3 regions of the Phyllobacterium sp. NPDC097923 genome follow, and region 1 is predicted to be linked to each of the others. Evidence: riboswitches for the same ligand, from Rfam matches in the RefSeq annotation. Region 1 holds a riboswitch; each other region holds the start of a gene.
The links. Region 1 has a riboswitch for thiamine pyrophosphate ahead of ACIQWS_RS00930 (ABC transporter permease). Riboswitches for the same ligand answer to the same signal wherever they lie in the genome.
Positions count from the first base shown of each region.

Region 2: another riboswitch for thiamine pyrophosphate. It lies ahead of thiB (thiamine ABC transporter substrate binding subunit); the one in region 1 lies ahead of ACIQWS_RS00930 (ABC transporter permease).
Region 3: another riboswitch for thiamine pyrophosphate. It lies ahead of thiC (phosphomethylpyrimidine synthase ThiC); the one in region 1 lies ahead of ACIQWS_RS00930 (ABC transporter permease).

Region 1 is NZ_JBIWBL010000001.1:186,854-190,125, forward strand. It holds gene ACIQWS_RS00920 (ABC transporter ATP-binding protein) at 1-439, shown strand, start outside; gene ACIQWS_RS00925 (TadE/TadG family type IV pilus assembly protein) at 565-1,515, shown strand; TPP riboswitch at 1,572-1,674, shown strand; gene ACIQWS_RS00930 (ABC transporter permease) at 1,786-2,529, shown strand; gene ACIQWS_RS00935 (ABC transporter substrate-binding protein) at 2,568-3,272, shown strand, end outside.
Region 2 is NZ_JBIWBL010000002.1:474,514-477,785, reverse strand. It holds gene ACIQWS_RS14690 (YMGG-like glycine zipper-containing protein) at 1-270, opposite strand, end outside; gene ACIQWS_RS14685 (hypothetical protein) at 415-705, opposite strand; gene ACIQWS_RS14680 (thiamine diphosphokinase) at 809-1,435, opposite strand; gene ACIQWS_RS14675 (hypothetical protein) at 1,490-1,687, opposite strand; TPP riboswitch at 1,845-1,961, shown strand; gene thiB (thiamine ABC transporter substrate binding subunit) at 2,006-3,025, shown strand; gene thiP (thiamine/thiamine pyrophosphate ABC transporter permease) at 3,030-3,272, shown strand, end outside.
Region 3 is NZ_JBIWBL010000001.1:2,261,237-2,264,508, forward strand. It holds gene thiO (glycine oxidase ThiO) at 1-29, opposite strand, end outside; gene thiC (phosphomethylpyrimidine synthase ThiC) at 29-1,861, opposite strand; TPP riboswitch at 1,959-2,075, opposite strand; gene ACIQWS_RS11425 (NAD(P)H-dependent oxidoreductase) at 2,165-2,734, opposite strand; gene rpsU (30S ribosomal protein S21) at 2,943-3,218, opposite strand.

The DNA of each region.
Region 1 (3,272 bases):
CGGATTTGCCGACATCGAAAAGCGCATCCTGCGCGCGCTCGACGAGGTGGGTCTCGGCTCCAGCTTCCGCTTCCGCTATTCGCATCAGCTGTCCGGCGGCCAGCGCCAGCGTGTCGCCATCGCCCGGGCATTGATTCTGGAGCCGTCGATCCTGCTGCTCGATGAACCAACGTCGGCGCTCGATGCATCCGTACAGGCCGAAGTGCTGAACCTGCTGGAACAGATACGCCGCGACCGCAAGCTGACCTTCCTGATGGTCAGTCACGATCTGGCGGTGGTCACCCACATGTGCGACCGGCTGATGGTCATGCAGAGCGGTGCCGAGGTGGAGCGCCTTTCCGCCGCCGATCTTGCCGCCCGCAAGGTGACGCAGGCCTATACGCGCAATCTGCTCGTTGCCAGCGAGGGTTTTGTGCGGCCGGGCGCACCCGCTGCCTAGGTCGTGCTTTATCGGATTTTTACCATGGTGCACGACTTATCGCAGATTGAGACAATCTGAACGAATTTGCTAAGCAGGCATTTACGGCATGGCCTTCATGGTTCGCTCAACAACCGGAGCGGGCTATGAGCAAATTCAAACAATTCCTGAGAGACAAGCGTGGGGCCACGGCACTGACCTTCGGTCTGCTGCTTGTGCCGCTTATGGGCATGACCGGTCTTGCCCTTGACTATACCGTTGCCTCAAATGAAAGAGTCAATTTGCAGAACGCCGCTGACACAGCGGCGCTGGCCGGTGCCTCCATCTTCACGGGTGGCAATGCACAGGCTGCCGAGGACAGGGCACGGGCCTTTTTGCGGGCCAATCTTGGCGCCAAGGCGAGCACTGTCAGTGTCAATTTCAGTGCAAAGGACCAGAAGGTTACCGTCAATCTGGGAGGGCAGACCAATACCCTCTTCATGTCGTTGCTGAACCAGAACTCAGTCCAGATTGGTGTTACCGCCACCGCCCTTGCACCGCTCAAACCAAGCAGCGCTTCCATTACCGTTGGCGATGTCTACGGCTACTGGTTCAAACGTGTGACCATTGTTGGGGTGTTGCTAAATGGCACCGAGAAGGCTTTGGGAACAGTTGTGTACAACCCCTATGATCACAGCGGCGCTAACGGGCGGGGGACCGGTACCACTGTTCCCAATAAGAATCAGATGACGACAATCAATCTTGACGGGTACAAAGATCTCTATTTGAAAATGGACGTCAAACAGGATGGTTGCGATCTGGGTAAGAGAAACAAGAACACCAACAACAGATATGTACAATGCGTTACTGATTCCACGCAGACCCAATACGACGCGACCTTGAAAACAAATGATAAAGACCAAGTGTACTATCTGTTTGTTGATGGGAAGCAATTGCCGAAGGGCACAATACCACCGATCCTTGATATTCTGAGCTGTACCGGTACCCATCAGCATGCATGGGAAGATGGCGGTGGTTGGGATCAGCAGGACTTTTTCTATACCGTTGTCACGGCCTGCAAAGCTGTCGATGGCGAGAATGTCCGCCTGACCAACTGATGTCTGCAATCCCTGTGCGGCGCGATTGACTTTACGCCGCCGCCGCTCCATCATGACTTCATTCCGAGGGGGGCACTGTACAGTGCTGAGATAGCGTCGAGCTGGACCCTTGAACCTGATCCGGGTTATGCCGGCGTAGGAACGGGAATTGAGCATTCTTCACGCACTCTGCCTTGTCTTCGCACATATCCGGATCTCCACACGTTTGATGGAGTCCTGCAGATGCCGTTTTCGCTGAACCACCAATCGCCGAGTCTGTGACGGCCCGCCATGCGCATGCTCGTCCGCATCGCCGGAGCCCTGCTGGCTGTGCTTGCGTGCTGGCAGCTCGCTGTCTGGATGCTGCAGCCGCCGCGCTTCATCCTGCCCGGCCCCGGTTCTGTCATTGCCTCCCTGGTCGAGCAGCAGCATTATCTCCTGAGCAACGCCGCCATCACGGTGCTTGAGATCGTGCTCGGGCTGTTCTTCGGTGCCATCGCCGGAATCCTTGTTGCGCTTCTGGTGGCCGGCCTGCCGGGTTTCGGCCAGATCGTCTGGCCGCTCCTGTTGGTCTTGCAGGCGCTCCCGGTCTTTGCCATTGCACCGCTTCTGGTTCTCTGGTTCGGCTTCGGCCTCGCGTCCAAGGTCGTCATGGCCAGCCTGATCATCTTCTTCCCCGTTGCCTCGTCCTTTGCCGATGGACTGCGCCGGACCAGTCAGGACCTATTGGATGCCGCCGCCCTCACACAGGCCTCGCCGCTGGCGACACTGTTCCTCATCCGCGTGCCCAGCGCCTTGCCCGGCCTCGGTTCGGGCCTGCGTGTTGCGGCGGTCTTTGCCCCCATTGGCGCCGTGATCGGCGAATGGGTCGGTGCCTCGCGCGGACTGGGCTTCGTCATGCTGCAGGCCAATGCTCGCATGCAGACCGATACGCTGTTTGCCGCCCTCATCATCCTCGCCGTTCTGACCATTGTTCTGCGTTTCCTCGTCGATGCCTTCGCCGCACGTCTCACGCCCTGGGTGCAGGCATCATGACCGCCCCGTTTTCCCGTCCCGTTGATAAAGGAATGCCCATGTTTCGCCGCCGCGCGTTTGCCCCCGCCATCATCCTGCTGGCCGCCTTGTCTCTCCTCGCATCACCCGCAGCGGCGGCAGACAAGCTGTCTGTCTTGCTGGAATGGTTCGTCAATCCCGACCATGCGCCGCTGGTGATTGCCCGCGAGAAGGGCTTCTTCAGCGAAGCGAAACTGGACGTGGATCTGATCCCGCCGGCCGATCCGGCAGCGCCGCCGCGTCTCGTGGCGGCCAAGCAGGCGGACATCGCCATCGGCTATCAGCCCAACCTCTATCTCAGCCATGACGAAGGCCTGCCGCTGGTGCGTTTCGGCACCCTGGTGGAGACGCCGCTCAACACGGTGACCGTCCTCGCCGATGGCCCGATCAAGAGCCTGAAGGACCTGAAGGGCAAAAAAGTCGGGTTCTCCGTGGCTGGTTTTGAGGATGCCATGCTCGGCGCCATGCTGAAATCCGAAGGCTTGAAGACGGGCGATGTCGAGCTGATCAATGTCAACTTCGCGCTGTCGGCATCGCTGATCGCCAATCAGGTGGATGCCACGGTGGGCGGCTACCGCAATTTCGAGCTGACGCAGATGGCGCAGGAAGGTCACAAGGGAACGGCATTCTTTCCCGAGGAGCATGGCGTTCCCGTTTACGACGAGCTGATCTTCCTGACCCATCCCGATCTGGCGAAAGACAACCGTTTGAAACGTTTCATCGGC
Region 2 (3,272 bases), on a different contig from region 1:
CCGCTGATAACGGCAAAGATTCTGATTGCCATTGCCGCCGCCGCTTGGCGTCGTTGCCGTACCGACAGCCGCACCGAGAAGCGCGCCGCCGGCCGCACCGATCACAGTGCTCTTGGTATTGTGCCCGAGTGCCTGTCCGGCGAGTGCGCCGACACCGCCTCCGATCAACGCGCCCGTCCCGGCCCGCTGGTTCTGTTCGCTCGTTTCACAACCGGCCAATGACATGGCCAGAAGCGCGGAAACCGCAATGGCGGTCAAACGAAAACTCATTAGTCAATCCTCTCAACATGAATATAGCGGCCATATCGTGCGGGCTTAATGCGGCAGAACAAAGATCAGCCCATGCACCCCGGCAGCCTCAAACAAAAACAGGCCGGTTTCCCGGCCTGTTCCGCTTTCCCTGATGGGGAAGGATTAGTAACCGCGGCAAGGCGCGCGATAACGCTCGCCGTAACGGTTTTCATATGTGCAGTAACGGCGGCCATCATTGTTGGCCGTTGCGGCACCAACAGCCACACCACCAACACCACCGATGGCAGCACCAGCCAGTGCGCCACGGCCACCACCGATTGCACCACCAGCCAAAGCACCAAGTGCTGCACCGCCAACGCCATAACCCGCTGTACGCTGTTCACTTGTTGTGCAACCGGCTACCGAAAATGCCAGAAGCGCGGCAACTGCTACTGTCGACAAACTTTTCAACATGGAAGACCTCTCCCGTTTCAAAACTAAACTAACCAGCTTGCGTCCCCAATGCTGTGCCGCAAGAATTGCACTTTCCGCGTTGTTTTACAAGCGGTTCGCAATTTCACGGCGCAGCAATCAGGACTGCATTGCCTGAACGAAGCGATACGTGGAGATTTCCACACACGGCATTCGACACTGTAAGCGATGAACCGAAAGAAAGTTCCATATTTTCCAGCGGCCATCGCGCACCATGGATAAATAATCCGCGCAGGGACGTAAAGGCCACAATGCTGAATACCGTTCCATCGGCAAAATCGAACGCATATTCTCCTGCAACCAGGGGATGCGCTTCCTCGCTTCCGCTGGAGAGAATGATCTTCCGGCCTTCCGCCGCATGGCGGGTGGCCATGGTCAGGTGCAGCAGGGTGTGGTCGGTGCGTTCACCGCCAAAGGCGCCGCACAGGATCACTTCGGTGGCGCCCAGCCGGTAGGCTTCGTTGAGTGCCAGTTCGCCGTCGGTCATGTCCTTGGCGGCCGGAAAAACCGAACGCGGCACATGCGCATAGCGTTCGGCAAGTTCAGGCGATGTCGAATCGAAATCGCCCAGCCACAACTCGGGTTCAACGCCCAGCGCCTGCGCATGGGCAATGCCGCCATCGGCGGCAAGAACGCGCGCCCCGGCAATGAGATGCCGGAGACGGTCGGTGACGTGAACGGTTCCACCAAGAAGAAGGACGAATTTGCTCATGCACCGGCCATAGCATGGCACAAGCCGGTCGCACAGGGCATCCGTGATTCGAGGTTAAACGAAGCGCCCGAGTGCAATCGCGGCCATGCCGGCAATCGCCACGCCGATGGCCAGAAACAGGCTCGGATAAAGCTCCGGGATGAATTTCTGCCGACGCGGACGCAGGAGAATCGCCTTGCGGCGGGCGTTTTGGGAAGCCGGGTTCTGCTGTACCCTGACATGGGAATGATAAAAACCGTGACCACGAAACATGATTGACCCTTTCCATCGGAAAACAGCCGCACGGGATGTTTTCGCTAGCGACAATAGGCGCGCCAGTATCAGCTTTCGATTTGGCAGAACCGGCAAAACATAAAGATTTCATAAGCATCGACCGCTTGCACGGCTCCGGCCGAACCTCTATCCTTGTCACGCTCTAACGGGGTGCCGGTCGCATGGACCGGCTGAGAGGCGCACGGGGAGACCCTGCCAACCCGCGGAACCTGATCCGGTTTGTACCGGCGGAGGGATTAGACGCGGCAGATTTGCCGGCGCACCAATCCTTTTGAACACTGCTGATAGGAGGCGCCGATGCGGCCATTCGAGACTATTGTAAAAACAGCGGCCATTGTGACCGCTCTGTTCGCCGTCATTCCCCTTGGCACCGCCCATGCCGAAGGCAAACTCACCGTCTACACCTATGAAAGCTTCACCGCCGAATGGGGTCCCGGCCCGAAGGTCAAGCAAGCCTTCGAAAAGCAATGTGCCTGCACGGTCGAATTCGTGGCGGTTGCCGATGGCGTTGCCCTGCTCAACCGGGTCAAGCTGGAAGGCGAGTCAACCAAGGCGGATGTGGTGCTCGGCCTCGACACCAACCTGACCTACGAGGCCAGGCAAACCGGCCTGTTTGCCCCCCATGGCATCGACACCTCCGCTGTTAACATCCCCGGCGGCTACAAGGATGATACCTTCGTTCCCTACGATTACGGCTATTTCGCCGTCATCTATGATTCGGAGAAGCTGAAGACCCCGCCGGAAAGCCTGAAGGAACTGGCCGAAGGCGACCCGAAGCAGAAGATCGTCATCGAAGACCCCCGCACCTCGACGCCCGGTCTCGGCCTGCTGCTCTGGGTCAAGTCGGTCTATGGCGACAAGGCGGGAGAAGCCTGGGCGAAGCTGAAAGACCGCGTGCTGACCGTCACGCCCGGCTGGTCGGAGGCCTATGGCCTCTTCACCAAGGGCGAAGCACCGCTGGTGCTGTCCTACACGACGTCCCCGGCCTATCACCTGATCGCCGAGCGCGTGGACCGCTATAAGGCCATTTCGTTCAGCGAAGGCCATTACCTGCAGGTAGAAGTCGCGGCCCAGACCGTCAACGGGGTGAAAAACCCGCTATCGGCGCAGTTTCTTGCCTTCATGACCAGCCCGGCGTTTCAGGATGCGATTCCTGAAAACAACTGGATGTATCCGGCTGCGAAAACCACCGACGCGCTGAACCCGGCCTTCGAAACCCTTGTTCAACCCGTCAAGACCCTGGCCTTCCCGTCCGAGGAGGTCGCCAAGAACCGCAAAGCCTGGATCGATGAGTGGCTCGCGGCCATGAGCCTGTAGCATTGTGATTGCCATCCGCAGTTTCAGACCTTGGGCGGGGGCATACGCCCTCGCCTTTCTGGCGGCACTTGCGGGTGGCGCACTTCTCAGTCTCGCATCCGAAGCGCTGCGCGGCGGCGTGGAAGGTTTTGCCGCATTCGACAGCTATCTGTGGCGGGTGGCGCGGTTCACGCTGGTGCAGGCGCTCCTGTCCATGCTGCTTGCGGTTGCCTTTGCCATTCCACTCGCGCGCGCCTTGCATGAACAT
Region 3 (3,272 bases), 2.1 Mb from region 1:
ACGCCAGCGCCTTTGACAAGGATGCGCATCAGAAATCATCACCCCCGACCGGTATGGGCACGGCTGCTGATTTCAGCGGCATGTAGAGATCACCGCCCTGCCGGAATTTTTCCGCCATGGCCGACATGCCCTCCTTCTGCGCTTCGGCGCGGATATCGTGGGAAATCCGCATCGAACAGAATTTCGGTCCGCACATGGAGCAGAAATGCGCGACCTTGTGTGCCTCCTTCGGCAATGTCTCGTCGTGGAACAGTCGCGCCGTTTCGGGATCGAGCGACAGGTTGAACTGGTCTTCCCAGCGGAACTCGAAGCGCGCCCGCGACAGGGCATCGTCCCGCACCTGTGCCGCCGGATGGCCCTTGGCAAGGTCCGCCGCGTGGGCGGCGATCTTGTAGGTGATCACCCCGATCTTCACATCGTCGCGGTTGGGTAGGCCCAGATGTTCCTTCGGTGTGACATAGCAAAGCATGGCGGTGCCGAACCAGCCGATCATCGCCGCACCGATCCCCGACGTGATGTGATCATAGCCGGGCGCGATATCGGTGGTGAGCGGTCCCAGCGTATAGAACGGCGCCTCGCCGCAGACGGCAAGCTGCTTGTCCATGTTCGCCTTGATCTTGTGCATCGGCACGTGGCCGGGGCCCTCGATCATCACCTGGCAACCCTTGGCCCAGGCAATCTGCGTCAGTTCCCCCAGCGTCTCCAGCTCGGCAAACTGCGCAGCATCGTTCGCATCGGCAATGGAACCCGGCCGCAGCCCGTCACCCAGCGAGAAGCTGACATCATAGGCACGGCAGATATCGCAGATTTCCTCGAAATGCTCGTAGAGGAAACTTTCCCGGTGATGATGCAGGCACCACTTGGCCATGATCGAGCCGCCGCGCGACACGATGCCGGTGACACGGTCGACGGTCAGCGGGATGTAATGCAACCGAACACCCGCATGGATGGTGAAATAATCGACACCCTGCTCCGCCTGTTCGATCAGCGTGTCGCGATAGACCTCCCACGTCAGGTCCTCAGCGATGCCGCCGACCTTTTCCAGCGCCTGATAGAGCGGCACGGTGCCGATCGGCACGGGGGCGTTGCGGATGATCCATTCGCGGATATTGTGGATGTTGCGGCCGGTCGACAGGTCCATCACCGTGTCGGCACCCCAGCGGATGGCCCAGACCATTTTTTCCACTTCCTCAGCCATGGAGGAGGTCACTGCGGAATTGCCGATATTGGCATTGATCTTGACCAGGAAGTTGCGGCCGATGATCATCGGTTCAAGTTCGGGATGGTTGACATTGGCCGGAATGATCGCCCTGCCCCGGGCAATCTCCTCGCGGACGAATTCCGGTGTGACATAATCCGGCACCGACGCGCCGAAGGAATTGCCGTCGCGCTCCAGCTGCGCCCGCGCCGCGTCGCGGCCGAGGTTTTCACGGATCGCCACATATTCCATCTCCGGCGTGATGATCCCCGCCCGGGCATAGGCGAGCTGCGTCACGGCTTTATCGCCCTTCGCCCGCAATGGCCGGTTGCGTACCGGGAACTCCGGGGTCAGCCGTTCACCGGTGACGAAGCCATTGTCCTCCAGCCTGACGTGGCGGCCGTCATAGGCGGCAAGGTCGGCATGGCTGGCAAGCCAGCTTGCGCGGATGCGCGGCAGGCCCTTGGCGATGTCAATGGCAACATTGGCATCGGTATAGGGTCCGGACGCGTCGTACACCGTCACCGGCGGCTCGCCCGCCGTCGGGTGCACCGATATCTGGCGCAATGGCACGCGGATATCCGGATGGATATGGCCGGGTTTGTAAATTTTGATCGAGGCCGGCAGCGGTCCTGCCGAAACGGTTGGGGTAATTGCGGTCATCATCAGGCTCCTAAGCAATCAAGCGTGGAAACCCAGTTCTGTGCCGGAAGGATGAAAAGAGATTGCGAATCCGGATACGGATGTGCCGAGGCTGACTCGCATGACTTTCGCACCGTCCCTACGCCAGTATGAACTGGATCAGGTTCAACGGGTCACTGCGCTGCAAAAGCCAGCAGAATCTCAGCCCCTTGTCGGGACCCCCCTGGTGAATGTCTTGAATTGAACGCCCGATCCGCCATTTGTCAAGCGAATCGGTAAAATCGTGTGTGTAGCGCCCGGTCGATTCCAGGCGCCTTGACCGGATCAGGCGGCGCGCAGCGGCTTCAACGCATTGCTCCACTTGAGCAATTCGCCAATCATGGTGTTGGCGCTGGCGGTCACCAGTTCATTGGCCTGGAAGACGCCTTCATCGTTGATGAACTGCTGGTACGCCGGAACGGGAACGCCTTCGGGAATGGGAACCATCCGCAGGCCTGCGATGAGACCCTTGACCGATTCGACCGAGCGCAGGCCGCCCGACACGCCGCCATAGCTGACGAAGCCGACCGGCTTGTAGTTCCATTCCTGCCACAGATAGATGATCGCATTGGTCAGGGACGGCGGAGCGAAATAGTCATATTCCGGCGTCACGAACACGATCGCATCGCCCGCCTCGATCAGCGCGCTCCACTTTTTCGTGTGCGCATGCTCATACTTGCGGGCGCGCGGGTGGTTGGGCTCGTCGAAAACCGGCAGGTTGAGATCCGCCAGGTCAATCAGAACAGGCTCGAACTGGCCGTCCTGGCTGGCAAAATCATGGAACCACTTGGCAACCGGCTGACCGGCGCGGCCCGGACGGGTGCTGACGTGGACGATGTTGAGCTTGGGTGCCATTGAAAGGTCTCCATAAGGCTTGACGAGTATGGAGCATGCATAGGCGCGGCGTGATGCGGCGCACAAGAAGGCACTTTTTTGAAACTGGGTAATATCGATGTGAAGACGATAGTTATGGCGGAGTCTTCACAAAACGAAACCCGCTCCAGCATGGCTCGCTGTGCGGGTTCTGTCGCGTTTTGCAAGGACCGGAAACTCCGGTCATTGATTATCGGTTGTTGTTGAAATCGCTGGAAGCGGCACCTGGACGGGCAACGCGTTCTTTCTTCTTCGGACCAGGAAGCAGACCTTCACGCTGTGCCTGCTTGCGCGCTGCCTTGCGGGCGCGGCTGACGGCTTCAGCCTTTTCACGGACACGGCGCTCGGACGGCTTTTCAAATGCCTGGCGCGCCTTCATTTCGCGAAAGAGACCTTCGCGCTGCATCTTCTTTTTCAGGACCCGGAGGGCCTGTTCAACATTGTTATCACGGACGAGAACTTGCAATCGTTTTCCTTACCCATGCTTGTCTCGTCTTGCGGGCGTAAGCGTCACAATCAG